Regions from separate parts of the Peribacillus sp. NPDC101480 genome, predicted to be linked through region 1. Evidence: riboswitches for the same ligand, from Rfam matches in the RefSeq annotation. Region 1 holds a riboswitch; the other holds the start of a gene.
What was found. Region 1 has a riboswitch for S-adenosylmethionine ahead of mmuP (S-methylmethionine permease). Riboswitches for the same ligand answer to the same signal wherever they lie in the genome.
Positions count from the first base shown of each region.

Region 1 (7,439 bases):
GGACCCACATGGATTGCAACTTGAACTGGTTGAGCGTAAAGAAGGTAAAAATAGCGAGTGGTCATTCGGCGGTGTACCAGCTGATAAGGCAATCAAGGGATTCGGAGGTGCTGTATTATTGACGTCTAAACCGATCAAAACGATGGAACTTTTAGAGGAAGTGATGGGTTTGCAAAAGATGGGGGAAGAGGGCGATTTCATTCGCTTCAAATCCACATCGGACATCGGAAATTTGATAGATGTTAAAAAAACGGTTTTGCCAAATGGGAAAATCGGAGTGGGAACTGTCCATCATCTTGCATGGCGTGCAAGCGATAATGAAGATCATAAAGAATGGAGGGAACATATCGCAAACCATGGCTATGGCGTGACACCCTTTAAAGACCGCCAATACTTCGATGCCATTTATTTCAGGGAAGATGGAGGCATACTCTTTGAAGTTGCCACAGATCCACCTGGCTTTGCTCATGATGAAACGAAGGAAACGATGGGTAGTAAATTAATGCTGCCGCCATGGCTTGAAGAAAAAAGGGAAATTATGGAGAAAACGTTACTGCCGGCAGTGCCGAGGGTACTAGAGGAGGATAAATGATGAAGCATATTTTTCAAAAAGGAAGTAATCCAGATGCACCGTTGCTTTTGCTTTTACATGGCACTGGAGGAACGGAAACGGATCTTTTGCCATTATCGGAGATGGTTTCACCGGGATCATCCGTACTCAGCGTACGGGGAAATGTACTTGAAAACGGAATGCCCCGTTATTTCCGCCGGCTGGCTGAAGGAGTTTTTGATGAAGAAGATTTGATTTTCCGTACGAAGGAGCTTTATGACTTCTTGGAATCAGCGTCCGGACAATATGACTTCGATCGTGACAGAGTGGTGGCATTAGGTTATTCTAATGGTGCAAACATAGCAGCAAGTTTGATGTTCCATTTCGAAGGGGCATTAAAAGGAGCGATTCTTCATCATCCAATGGTGCCTAGACGCGGGATTGCTTTGCCGTCCCTATCGGATATACCTGTATTCATTGCTGCAGGTAAAAACGATCCGATTTGCCCCGCAGCAGAAACTGATGAACTTAATCGGATTTTACTGCAAGCGGGTGCTGCGGTGGACGTTCACTGGGAAAATTACGGTCATCAGTTAACACGTTCAGAGGTTGATGCAGCAAGTTCATGGTTTCAAAAGAACTTTTTATAAGAATGAGAGGGATGAAGATGATTTCAGTAAATCCTGAAAGTCTTACAGAACGGGAAAATTATAAGTTTTTGACTGGAAGCATCATACCGAGACCAATAGCCCTGGTCACGACACAATCCGAAACCGGTACAATCAATATAGCGCCGTTCAGTTTTTTTAACATAGTCAGTTCCAATCCTCCGATGATTTCCATTTCTGTTCAACGGAAAGAAGGAGTTTTGAAGGACACGGCCCGAAATGCAATTCAAACAGGTGAATTCGTTGTTCATATCACTGATGAAGACAATGTTGCTGATGCAAATCGAACGGCCAAGGAACTCCCGTCTGACGAAAGTGAATTGGGTCTTACCAATTTCACTCAGGCTGTTAGTGATAAGGTGTCGGTACCAGGATTGCAAGAAGCGAAGGTACGCTTTGAATGCACATTGGAGCATGCGATACCTTTGGCAGGTTCCAAGAATAAACCTGGTTGTGATTTATTGATAGGGAAAATAGTCTGCTATCATATAGAGCAGGAGATTTACCATAATGGCCGAATTGACCAGAATGGGCTAAAACCTGTAGCAAGATTAGCGGGTCATACTTATACAAAACTAGGAGAATTATTTGAAATTGAAAGACCTTAAGGAATATAAGAAAAATGGCGTCATCTTTTAAGGTGTCGTCATTTTTTAAAAATTTTTCCCGGTTAGCATTATTTACAATTCTATAATGTAAGCGACTGTTCCAAAAACAAGTTCATATCTATGCCAAAGGTGCGTTGATCGTTTGGATTTTAAAGGAAGTCTTTACAAACCGAAACAAAACTTGACAATTTTTTCATAGATTGATAAAGTTATAAAAAAATAATTTCTTATCCAGAGAGGTGGAGGGACTGGCCCTATGAAACCTCAGCAACAGGTCTGCAATGACACTGTGCTAATTCCAGGGGGTGAAACCTTGATAGATAAGACCGTACGTGTTTATTTGTCAGTAACGCACTCTTTTTTAGAGTGCGTTTTCGTTTTTTCTGGATGCAAGATAAAGGAGAGTAAGAATGGAGAACAAAAGGAAGCATGATTTTCAAAGGAAAATGCAGGCACGGCATATAATAATGCTATCGCTTGGCGGGGTGATTGGAACAGGTTTATTCTTAAGTTCGGGTTATACGATTCAACAGGCAGGCCCGTTTGGCACCATCCTTTCGTATCTGATTGGGGCATTAGTGGTTTATCTAGTCATGCTATGTCTAGGGGAACTGGCAGTACATATGCCCGAGACAGGTGCGTTTCATAGCTACTCAGCTAAATACATAGGTCCTGGGACAGGGTATACAGTAGCCTGGTTGTATTGGCTAACTTGGACAGTTGCACTTGGTTCGGAATTCACGGCTGCAGGATTGTTGATGCAGAGATGGTTTCCATCAATCAATGTCTGGATATGGAGTGCACTATTTGCCATATTGGTTTTGGCATTAAATGCGTGGACCGTTAAATTTTTCGCTGAATCCGAATTCTGGTTTGCGTCTATAAAGGTATTTGCCATTGTGATTTTCATTATTTTGGGAGCAGCGGCAATGCTAGGTTTCATTCCAATAATTCATTCACAATCCGCTCCGTTATTCTCCAATTTTACAAGTGAAGGTTTATTTCCGAATGGTGCTTTTGCCATTATAATGACGATGCTTGCGGTGAATTTCGCATTCTCTGGAACTGAATTAATTGGAATTGCAGCTGGAGAAACTGTGAATCCAGAAAAAACGATACCAAAGGCAATCCGTATGACATTATGGAGATTGATTATCTTTTTTGTAGGAACCATCGTTGTATTATCCGCATTATTGCCTATTTCGGATGCAAGCGTATTAGAAAGCCCCTTTGTGGCAGTTCTTGAACGGATTGGTGTGCCATATGCAGCGGATATTATGAACTTTGTTATATTAACTGCCATTTTGTCTGCTGCAAACTCAGGACTGTATGCGGCATCCAGAATGCTTTGGTCACTTGCAGATAAGGAAACTATATCACCAATATTTGCAAAATTGACAAAACGGGGAGTTCCGATAAATGCAGTCCTTTTCAGTATGTTGGGCGGCTGCTTAGCCCTGTTTTCGAGTATTATTGCACCGGATACTGTTTACATAGTGCTTGTATCCATTTCTGGACTAGCCGTTGTTGTAGTTTGGATGAGTATTAGCATGTCGCAATTTCTATTTCGCAGACGATATATAAACGAAGGAAATTCAGTAAATGACTTAGCTTATCGAACGCCATTATATCCACTCGTACCAATCGTTTCTTTTATGCTATGCCTAGCTTCTTGCATAGGAATTGCATTTGATCCTACACAACGAATTGCACTATATTGTGGCATTCCATTTATTTTGATTTGCTATGGAAGTTATTATCTGACACAAAACCATAAAGAAAAGAGGAGTAGATCATGAACATTAAAACTAACCCAATTGACGCTATTTTACGAGATCATTCAGTCATGATTTTAGACGGAGCTTTAGCTACAGAGCTAGAGAGGCATGGATGTGATTTGGACGACCCGCTCTGGTCTGCACGTGTATTACTTGAAAATCCAGAAGTGATTTATCAAGTGCATTCTGACTATTTTCGTGCTGGAGCGGATTGTGCGATTACGGCTAGCTACCAAGCCACTGTTGAAGGTTTCGCACTCCGCGGAATACAAGAAAAAGAGGCTTTGGAGCTAATCCGGAAAACGGTTTTACTCGCAAGAAAAGCAAGAGATGATTTTTGGAAGGAAAAAAATCAAACGCTTAGGCCTAAGCCATTGGTTGCTGCATCTGTTGGGCCTTATGGGGCTTATCTTGCAGATGGTTCAGAATATGTAGGAAACTATGGTGTTTCGGATGAAACTTTAATTGCATTCCATAGCTCACGAATATCAGCGTTGATTGAAGCAGGAGCTGACCTTTTAGCATTTGAAACGATTCCTTCCCTGCAAGAAGCAAAGGTATTATATTCATTATTGAAGGATTATCCAGAAGTGTATGCTTGGCTATCCTTTTCATTGAAAAATGAAAAAGCGATAAGTGACGGTACTTCACTCGAGGAGTGTACAAGATTGTTTGGGGACAGTGAGCAAATTGCAGCAATCGGCATCAACTGTGCGCCAGTTTCATGTATCACGGAAGCCATCCAGGTGCTGCGTGCAAACACGGATAAACCAATCATTGTTTATCCGAATTCAGGTGAAACATATAATCCGGAAACTAAAACATGGCATGGTCAAGAATCATGTAATAGGCTCGACCTGAAATCTGAAGAATGGCAACATGCAGGGGCGCGTTTAATTGGAGGATGCTGTAGAACGGCACCACATCATATTGAAGACATTTCAAGAAAGTGGCGACCTTCCGTGGTGGTATCCTCCTAGCCCTTGTACTGTTTTAAAGTATGTATGATATAGGCCACTAAAAGGAACAGGAAGCGTCATAATTAGGCAGTTCCTGTTCTTTATGAATTCATTATTCAAATTCGAGTTATCATATCTCTTAGGCTGAAAAAGAAACCGCTTCAAAAACAGGAATAGGAGAAATTAAATCATAATATTTGTGTGCTTGGGAAAACTAAACAAACAATGAATAGAAAGGAGAGAAATGAGTATGAGCCGTGGTAAAAATTTTAATCACAAAGAAAAAGGCCATCCGGGAAATTTACCTAATAATAGAATTAGCGAAGAGAAGGAACACAGCCGGCAGTATGAACAAATCGAGGATATTGTCACACATGAAGCTTTTAAAAATCGGGAAAAAGAAGACGAGATGCCTTAAATAATTCATGTATATACGGGGGGGAAACCATGAGCTTTTGCTATGGTTTTTTCTTTCATTACTAATAAATCAGGAGGGGAACAGATATCTATCATACCTTGTTGGAAAAGGAAGTAAGCTAAATAATAAGCCGACTTTCTTCTATATAAATAATAAAACTTAAATTTCTCAGCTTGGCGCATCACGCATCATTAGTATTAGTCTTAAGTCACTAAGAAGGAAGTATAACCTGCATTGTCATCCAGAAATAATTAAGGGTAACGTCTAAAAAGGGCGAACTTAATTAATCGGAACCGGCTACCCTAACTGGTTAAAACCCTGGAATTTTTACAGTGTTAGATATAAATCATGCCAGGTAAATCGTGAATATTATAAGTACCTGATGAAGTACGGTTCGTCCCCCATATACAAGTCTTAAGCCCAATTTCTGCTATGTTTCATTTTGTTTATCGCGATTTATTTCCACTTCTCGTTTTGCTCTAATAAAAGCGATAAATTGAATCGTCTCCTCTTCAGAAAGAGAGATTCCATCAACGGCTAGCTCCATATTTGGTAAATCCGTTAATTCCATGACTTGAGGTGACTCTGTGGTAATATCTTTAGCTGGATGATCTACCCGACCTAGAATGTAATCAGTGGATGTATCATATAGGCCTGCCAATAAATTAATCGTTTCTAATGAAGGGCGGCGGTGGCCCGATTCATAACCTGCATAGGTACTCTTGGCGATTCCAAGTCTGTCAGCGGTATATTGTAAAGACCATCTTTTGGCCTTCCTTAATGAAGTCAATCTATTTAAAATCATTCTTATTACTCTCCTTTTATATAAATCCATTATAACATCAAATTGAAATAAGTGTACGCGTAATGAATAATTTTAGCTTGATTTCACTATGAAACATGACTATAATAACATGTGGTGTACGCGTAACATGTACATTTGCAGCGAAACATCCTTTTCTGAAATGATAAGAATGAGTGTGAAACAGGGAGGCTATATAGGGGGTAGTATATTGGAGAAGTTGAAGTCAAAAATCAAGAAGTTGATGTTGATTACTACAGGTGGTACAATTGCATCGTTAGAAGGAAAAAATGGACTGGTTCCAGAGATGAAAGCTGACGACATTTTAGGTCACCTACCGGGATTGGATTTACTATGCAAGATTGATAGTAAGCCTTTGATGAATATTGATAGTACAAATATGCAGCCGGAAGATTGGACAGAAATGGCACAATCCATCCATGAGCACTACCATGATTACGATGGCTTTGTGATTACCCATGGAACAGATACAATGGCTTACACTTCAGCTGCGCTCTCATATATGTTACAAGATTTAGGGAAACCAATCGTCATTACAGGTTCTCAGATCCCAATTGCCTTTAAAAAGACAGATGCCAAAAGAAATATCTCTGATGCAATTCGGTTTGCTTGTGAAGATATTGGAGGAGTATATGTTGTTTTTGATGGTAGAGTCATCCAGGGTACGAGAGCCATTAAATTGAGAACGAAAAGCTATGATTCATTTGAAAGTATTAACTATCCTTATATTGCTACCATATTCAAAGATAAAATTGAGTATCTAAAGCCAGTTCATTCACCAAAGAATAAGGAAGCTAAGTTAGATGCTTCCCTATGTACTGATGTTGCTTTGGTTAAGCTGCATCCCGGTATTAAGCCTGAATTCTTTGATTTCCTGAAAAATCAATGTCGGGGAATCGTAATTGAAAGTTATGGAAGCGGTGGTATTCCCTTTCAAGGAAGAAATATTTTAGAAAAATTGAATGAGTTAGTACAATGCGGAATATCCGTAGTCATTACTACCCAATGTTTAGAAGAAGGGGAAGATATGGATATTTACGAAGTTGGACGAAAAGTGAACAAGAATGTCATCATTCGTTCCAGAAATATGAATACAGAAGCCATCATTCCGAAGTTGATGTGGATTTTAGCCAAGACACGGGATCCTAAAAAAGTGAAGGAAATGATGGAAACACCGATTGCAGAGGACATCACATTCTAGAACAAACAAAGGGGCAAGAGGAAATGTTGATAGAAGAGAGAACATACCGAATCGAGAAAGACTTTCTTGGGGAAAAGGAAATTCCGGCAGATGTTTATTATGGAATACAAACTCTACGCGCTGTAGAGAATTTTCCGATTACCGGTTACAAAGTCAATGAAGAAATGATTCGTGCACTAGCGATGATTAAAAAAGCAGCCGCTTTAGCAAATATGGATACCAAAAGGTTATATGATGGTATTGGAAGCGCTATCGTCAAAGCTTCTGAAGAAGTGATTGATGGAAAGTGGCATGAATATTTCATCGTTGACCCAATTCAAGGCGGCGCAGGGACATCGATGAATATGAACATCAATGAAATCGTTGCCAACCGTGCGTTAGAACTTATGGGACACAATAAAGGTGATTATGCACATGTTAGTCCAAATAGCCAT
Region 1 covers NZ_JBNNSB010000005.1:316,893-324,331, reverse strand. Annotated here, with positions in the region: gene ACQKMF_RS18625 (ring-cleaving dioxygenase) at 1-592, shown strand, start outside; gene ACQKMF_RS18620 (alpha/beta hydrolase) at 592-1,200, shown strand; gene ACQKMF_RS18615 (flavin reductase family protein) at 1,218-1,826, shown strand; SAM riboswitch class I at 2,051-2,153, shown strand; gene mmuP (S-methylmethionine permease) at 2,237-3,625, shown strand; gene mmuM (homocysteine S-methyltransferase) at 3,622-4,584, shown strand; gene ACQKMF_RS18600 (hypothetical protein) at 4,814-4,981, shown strand; gene ACQKMF_RS18595 (helix-turn-helix domain-containing protein) at 5,412-5,786, opposite strand; gene ACQKMF_RS18590 (asparaginase) at 6,016-7,005, shown strand; gene aspA (aspartate ammonia-lyase) at 7,029-7,439, shown strand, end outside.

Region 2 (7,439 bases), on a different contig from region 1:
ATGTATGAGGCCTTGTCACCAACCATTTGAATGATTTGAACAAGGCAGATCAGCAAGACGATCGTCGTGATCATGACTGTGTTGTCATAACGGTAATAACCGTACCGGATGGCCAGGTCGCCAATTCCGCCTCCGCCGATTGTCCCTGCCATTGCTGAGTAACCGATAAGCGAAATGGTCGTTAATGTCAGTCCTTGAATTATACCCGGTTTTGCCTCTGGTAGAAGTACATCCTTAATGATCATCCATGGAGTGGCTCCTACGGCAATTGCAGCTTCAATCACTCCTCTGTCTATTTCACGTAATGCCGTTTCAACGATTCTTGCAAAAAAAGGTATTGCGGACACCGACAGGGAAACAGAAGCCGCTCTCGGCCCTATCGTCGATCCAGTTAGAAGATCCGTTAAAGGAAGGAGGGCGACCAAGAGAATGATGAAAGGGATTGAACGGACAATATTGACTGCGAATCCTAGAGAGCGATTCACGATACTATTTTCAAAAAATAAATTCCTTGTTGTGGTAAACAGCAATACTCCAAGCGGTAAACCGATCAGCAGGGCTACTGCAAGGGAAACGCCGACCATATAAATCGTTTCAAGAAAGGCTTTATTAAGATCAGGTAAAATATTGACGATGGAATCAAGCAGTGACATGTTTTAACACCTCCACAGAACTGGAACGATTTTTTATATATTGCAATGCCGAATGAATTTGAGCGGCATCGCCTATTAACTCGATGATTAAAATGCCTAAAGGGACATCCTGGATATACTCAATTTTACCGTGTAAAATATTACCCTTTACTGAATGGGATTGGAGAGTATCCGAAAGGATCGACTCACCAGCGGTTTGCCCTTCGAATTGAATTTGAATGATCGTACCTTTACTTTCTTCAATCAAGTGCGGAGGGAGTGCGAAATCCAGAACACTGCTAATGAATTGCTTCGTTAACTCCTGCTTGGGCTGTGAAAATATTTCATAAACGGGACCTTCTTCAATTACACGGCCGTCCTGCATGACGGCGACACGGTGGCATAGTTCTTTGACCACTTCCATTTCATGTGTAATCAACACGATGGTGATGCCAAGCTTACTGCTTATCTTTTTCAATAATTGTAAAATCGCTTTTGTAGTTGTTGGATCAAGTGCTGAAGTCGCTTCATCACATAATAGTACAGTGGGGTCATTTGCTAAGGCACGGGCTATGCCTACCCGTTGCTTCTGTCCACCGCTAAGCTGCGCCGGATAGACATCTTTCTTATCGCTGAGCCCTACGATTTCCAACAATTCCAATACACGTAACCTGATTGCATCCTTCGATCGATGCGCGGCCTTTAAGGCGAAAGCGACATTTTCATAAACGGTTTTTGAACTGACCAGTGAAAAGTGTTGGAATATCATTCCGATTTTTTGACGTTGTTTACGAAGCTCTTTACTTGATAAAGAGGTTAAATCAATGCCGTCGATGATGATATTTCCACTTGTCGGACGTTCAAGCAAATTCAAGCAGCGGAGTAATGAGCTTTTTCCAGCTCCACTGTAGCCGACAATTCCATACACTTCGCCAGTTTGAATGGTTAAGGATACGTTATCCACTCCGATAACTCGGTTTTTCTTCGAGACGTATTCCTTTCGGACTGAACGGATTTCAATCATGAGCTTTCCCCCTTAAACATTAAAAAACTGCCCCTATCATTCAGAAAGAGGCAGCGAAATTATATCTCGTCTTATCTTTCAGAATGCAATCATTCTGCAGGAAGTGGCACCGTTCCCTAAGGGCGGTTGCCGGACATCACAGGGCCTGATCCCTCCGTCACTCTTGATAAGTAAATTATTATTTTAGAATATTTCAAGTTTTTTAATATAATCTATATTATTTGTAAAATCCGACAATGTCAATCGTTTCTGAAGTTTTTGGGGTGATTTTTATTATTAAAGTTTTGTAAGGTCCGTTAAAAAAGGGCTATTATACAAGAATCCAGCATTTACATCCAGGTTAATTATACCAACATTTCCTTGTCAAAAAGGTAAAGTGGTACTACATTTATTATAGTAAAGTTAAAAAAAGGAAGATAAAACTATTTTTGTACAATGATGGGGAGGCGATTGAATGATAGAAATTAAAACGATAAATGATGTGGTTTGTGTGCACGGGACTCCTGGCGGGAACAAGTCGGGGATGAGTGTTAATGTTTTTTTAACGGATGGACTATTGATAGATACTGGCGCACAGATTTTACTGGAAGAGCTTATTCCGTTCTATGAGTCCGCAGACTTCGACTCAGTGGCCCTGACTCACTATCATGAAGACCATACGGGGGGCGCTGCATGGATACAGGAACATAAAAAGGTGCCGCTTTTCATTCACCCGATGTCGGTTGAGGTTTGTGCAAAGGATGCTGTATATCCTGAATATCGCAAAATTTTCTGGGGGAAGAGAGACGCCTTTAAAGCTGAGCCGCTAGGGGAGGTCATTCATTCACGCACCCAAGCGTGGGAGCCGATTTTTACCCCCGGCCATGCGAAGGACCATATGGTGTATTTGAATAACAGTAATGGAGTGCTCTTTTCAGGAGACCTTTTCGTAACACCAAAGACAAAGCTTGTCTTACGGGAAGAGTCTATCCCGGTCATCATTGATTCCATAAAAAGATTACTTCAATATGACTTCGGGGAAGTGTTTTGCTGCCATGCTGGGCATGTCCCTGATGGAAAGGAAATGTTCAGGAAAAAGTTGGATTATTTGGAAAACCTCCAAGGTGAAATTTTACGCCTGCATTCTCAAGGGCTGACCGTTCATGAAATCCAGCAGGTCGTTTTACCGAATCGCTATCCCCTTATCGAGATATCTGGGCATGAATGGGATTCAGAGCATATCATTACATCGATATTAAACGAAAATATTTTGAGTGCCAGGGAGAATCGAACAATTTGAATGTTAACGGTCTGACTGATATAAAGGAGAGCTCTCCATAAGAGAGCCCACATCATTCATTTATTGATATTGGGATCTGTTTCATCATAAAAATCATGTGCTTCTTCGATGTTCTGAAGGTTAGCGACTTCATACACATTTCCGCCCGCCATTCCTTCATTGATGATACGGTCGATATCAAGGTAAACGGAGTCCTTGCCATCATATTCGGTATCCTTCAAAAATGTCATTTTTTCTTTATCCAAAATAAATCCCTCCTAGCCTTTTCTTTAGTTTAGGCAAAGGAGTTTTTTTTATTCTGTTTAGGGATTTCATGAATGTAAAGGCGGTTCATTCATATACATGGAAGATCATTAAATCATGTATCATGCTTTTAAGTTTGGCTTCATCTGTTTCGGAAGGCGGATTGGCTGTCCACTCGATGGATCCATCTTTATGATACAAGGCTTGGACTGCCTGCTTGTTGAAATAAAAGGAAATTTTCCATCCTGGCAGATTCTTATGCAGTGGTGTCCATTGAAAATGAGTAATCATATGTATTACCTCCATATATACAGTTTCTCATTTAATTATAATGGAAAACGGCAGCTGGAGGTGCTATTTAATTGTCAGGCTGGGAAAAGTTAATTCAATAAAAAGATTTTTTAAATGCAAAAGCCTGTTTGTTTCAATTTCCTCCTCATCGAATTGCATGGGCTTTGAGTTCACCTCGTATATGAAGAGCGATCCTGATTCGTCTTCCCCTATATCCATGGAAAACTCTCCGAGAAATCCGATTTTTTTTGAAAGTATCTCACCGCTTTTTTGGGCGATTTTCGCTAATTCTCGATTCAGGCTTCTTGATTGCAGGTCTTGATAAGGAAAGATCTTACCCCCTTGGGGAGTGTGGGTAGTGATTTCCTGAGTTTGTGACATCCTTACCGCTTTGCCGGTCACTTTATAAAAACCTTTTTCATAATGGACCAGAATCCGGTAATCATAACGGTGTCCAAAAAGTTTTTTTGGAATGATCGCCTGTTGAGCAAGGTAGCTCCTTTTTAATAAATCCCTTTTTTTTGTTTCCCAGAATGACGCGAAATCCGGGAAGGACTCACTATGCTTTAAGCTATTGAACAATAGTGTATCATCATCATTTCTGATAATGGTATAAATGCCTTTACCTTGGCTTCCTTTGCAAGGTTTAAGGTATATATGCCTGTAGGTCTCCAGGAAAGCATCAAGGCAGCCGCTGTTTCGCAAGACCATGGTGGGCGGAAGGTGATTGGTGAGGGATCCTTCTTCCATCAATGCTTCGAACATCACATATTTATCTATGAAACAGGGGTTGAAAAGATTCATTCGAGATTCTTTAAAATATCCGATGAGCTGTTGGAATTCTCCTGACGCCTCATAGCTCCTAGAGGGGATTCGGTTATAGACGATGTCAGGGAAGGGCACTTTACATTCGATCCACTTGTTTGAAATGGAGGAAAAAACATACCCTCTCATCGATTCGGAATGAAGGGCCTTTTCTGTGAATACATACGCCAATATTCCATGTTTCAATAAATATAGTGATAGGTCCCGAAAAAGGGTCAGGTTTCCACCCAAACCTGATTCCTTTTTGGGATTGGAAACAGTCAGTATGCCGACGGCAAGCATCCGGTTACCTGGAAATATGGTGATAGGAATTAGGGGTTGATTCGTATGATCCTTATTATAGCTGATTACCTCTTCGGCAGAGCCGGCGAAAAGTTCCGCATTTTCTTGATTGTGGTACCAATTTTCAGTGGGGATATCGTAAAAAATGTTCATCGCGGCACACTGATTGATTTCGTAATCGTCTGTTCCGTAAGATAAATGGCGTAATCAAGGCTAAGCTTTCTGGTCAGCAATTCGAAATCCTTGAGTTTTGGATGGGAGAAGATGGAACGTCCCGGTTTGGAATTGGCTTCAAACATCCAAACCTGCCCTTTTTTATCCAATCCAAAATCAAATCCTATTTCTGCAACGATGCCGTCCAAGTTCTTTTCTATACTGTCACTTAAAATCAGCGCGGCTTCCGATAGCTTTCGTTCGACTTCTTTGGCCTCATCGTCATCTCCAAACAGTTCGGCAACCGTTTTGATCACACCCCCGCTTTTAATATGGGTCGTGACGCTGCCGGCACCGGCGATTTTTGCGGCGATCGCGGTTACCTGCCATTTTCCATTACTGTCCTTATTCGTATGGACCCGGAAATCCACTGGACGTTTTTCAGATCGAATTAATGGGATGCCCTGCTGCACGATAAGATTCTCAAGCGGCCGGTCGTGAAAAATATGTTTAACGATGGATTCCAGTGTGGAAAACTTTTGCAGTTTATTTTCTTTTGCTTCATTTGTATAGCGGCAATAGTAAACATTCTCATGCTTATCATAAAGAATTTGATGAATCCCTAGGCCGAGGCTGCCGTGAATGGGCTTTATATAAACTTGCCGGTAATGGGAAAGAAGGGTTTCCACCACGGACATGGATTGAAATGGATACGTTTCCGGCAAATATGGCAGTGCCCGCTCATCTGCGCATAACCTTTCATTTACCTCCCATTTATTGAAAAAACCAGGATTATACCATGGAATGGTATATTCTTTTTGAAATTTCTGCTTCACTTCTTTAGGTCCATCGCGGTTTTCCGTCAACCGATTTGGGAGCCGGTCATAGATGACATTAGGAAAAGGAAATTCATTAATGTGCCAGTCATCGTTATCAAACACATAACCTTTGATTGTCTCCTCATCCCAATTGATTACATTCTCCCCAAATACAAAGGGGATACAGCCTGTGGTCCTGCTAAGCGAAAGGAGCTTTGCGAAAAAATCCGATCTCTCGCCCAATGGTTTGTTTGAAATGCCGGTGAAGCCTGATGAAAAGATTCCGACCAGCGGTCCGATATGAATGCTCTTGCCGTATATGAATAAATGAAGGGGAATATCGGTATGATCGAATATTAGAGATTCCGCAAGACTTTCCGAAAGGACGATTGATTGATTGACGGCCGGGTTTTGTTTGACGGTGGCAGGACATGAATGTCGTCCGAAATAAATTAATTCAATCTCTGCCAAATCTCCAAGCTCTGAAGGGTAGTAGAGAACATTGCCGGGGATAGCGGCAATTTCGGCAGGATAAGTCTTTCTCACTTTCTATTCACCTGCTTTCTGAAGATGTTCGGCTAAATACTGGCTATATTGAAACGGTGCGCGATGAATATCTTTCATGGTCTCCGGCTGTAGTGCCTGAATGATTTTCCTTCCGGGCTTCGAGTTAATGTCCATTATCCATATTTGGCCTTTTTTATCGATGCCTATATCGATCCCCAACTCGAATAACCTTTCAAAGACAGCTTCGGCTTCTGCCGGCAGGGTGCGAAGGATATGCTGAATCTTTTGTTCGACGGCAATCGAAATCGTTTCCGGGTTTCTTTTGATGAAATTATCCAATGAAATGGCTTCCCCGCCTGTGGCAAGATTTGAGGTGATTCCGTCCTTTTGTCCCGTACGAATTCCGCGGCCACGTTCCATCCATTGATTCTTCTCGTTTTTTTGAAGTAAAATCCGTAAATCGAATGGCTCGTTATTTTGGTTGCAAAGCTCCAAATATGGCTGGCAGAGGTAACGGTATCGATTTAATAAATGCTGCAGCCATTTGTTAAGCTGAGATTTGGAGGGGAATTGGCGGTCATATTTGGTGCCCTTTTTCGTCATGGATACCAAGGTGCCGTCCTCGTTTTTTGAAAGCAGATAGATCCCTGTACCGCCTGCACCGAATTCAGGTTTGATGATGATTTTATCCAGGCGTTCCAAATGACCGGTAATATCTTCAGGTGTCGTCACTTGTACGGTCTCTGGAAAAAATGCCTGTAGGAGTGGATGGTTTTTTAGGATTTGATACACTTCCCACTTACCAGGAAGGCCAAGCCCCAAGAAATACGAGTTATCTTTTAACCAATCGATTTTGTGCCGCGTTTCCGTTGACTCCCGGACTAATCCGTGAAAACAGCGATCATAAACAAAATCAGGTATATCAAAAGATGCGGCGATCCAAGTTTCATTCTCGTCATCAAAACGCTCGCCGCGGACTTTTTTCAGATCCATATCAATATTTTCCGGTGAGAATTTACAAACTTTCATATTAAATGATTTTGCGGTTTTGGCTATTTCGGTGAAGTAGTTGTTTTCATGTGTATCCGACGCGGCCATTAATCCTATTAACACGTGCTAGCAACTCCTTTTATGGATGGTTTTCGCGGTTAAGGGCAAGCATGAAATCTATAATGGATTTTACTGATGGACGAAAGGTTTCATAGCTGCCTTGAAATTTTTTCGAAGGCTTTGAATTCACTTCGATGATCCAAGGATGGGTATCGGTATCCAGTGCTAAATCGATCCCTAGCTCCCCGAATGAATCTTCATGGTTTTCGACCAAGGACTGGGCAGTGTTTTTAGCCAGCCGAACGAGCTTTTGATATATGCGGCTGGCGTTCTGA
Region 2 covers NZ_JBNNSB010000007.1:305,020-312,458, forward strand. Annotated here, with positions in the region: gene ACQKMF_RS22300 (methionine ABC transporter permease) at 1-653, opposite strand, end outside; gene ACQKMF_RS22305 (methionine ABC transporter ATP-binding protein) at 640-1,656, opposite strand; SAM riboswitch class I at 1,725-1,829, opposite strand; gene ACQKMF_RS22310 (MBL fold metallo-hydrolase) at 2,111-2,935, shown strand; gene ACQKMF_RS22315 (hypothetical protein) at 2,992-3,180, opposite strand; gene ACQKMF_RS22320 (YheE family protein) at 3,266-3,469, opposite strand; gene ACQKMF_RS22325 (YheC/YheD family protein) at 3,533-4,729, opposite strand; gene ACQKMF_RS22330 (YheC/YheD family protein) at 4,726-6,093, opposite strand; gene ACQKMF_RS22335 (YheC/YheD family protein) at 6,097-7,167, opposite strand; gene ACQKMF_RS22340 (YheC/YheD family protein) at 7,184-7,439, opposite strand, start outside.
Region 2: it holds a riboswitch for S-adenosylmethionine, as region 1 does, so the genes downstream of both, ACQKMF_RS22305 (methionine ABC transporter ATP-binding protein) here and mmuP (S-methylmethionine permease) in region 1, are expected to answer to the same signal.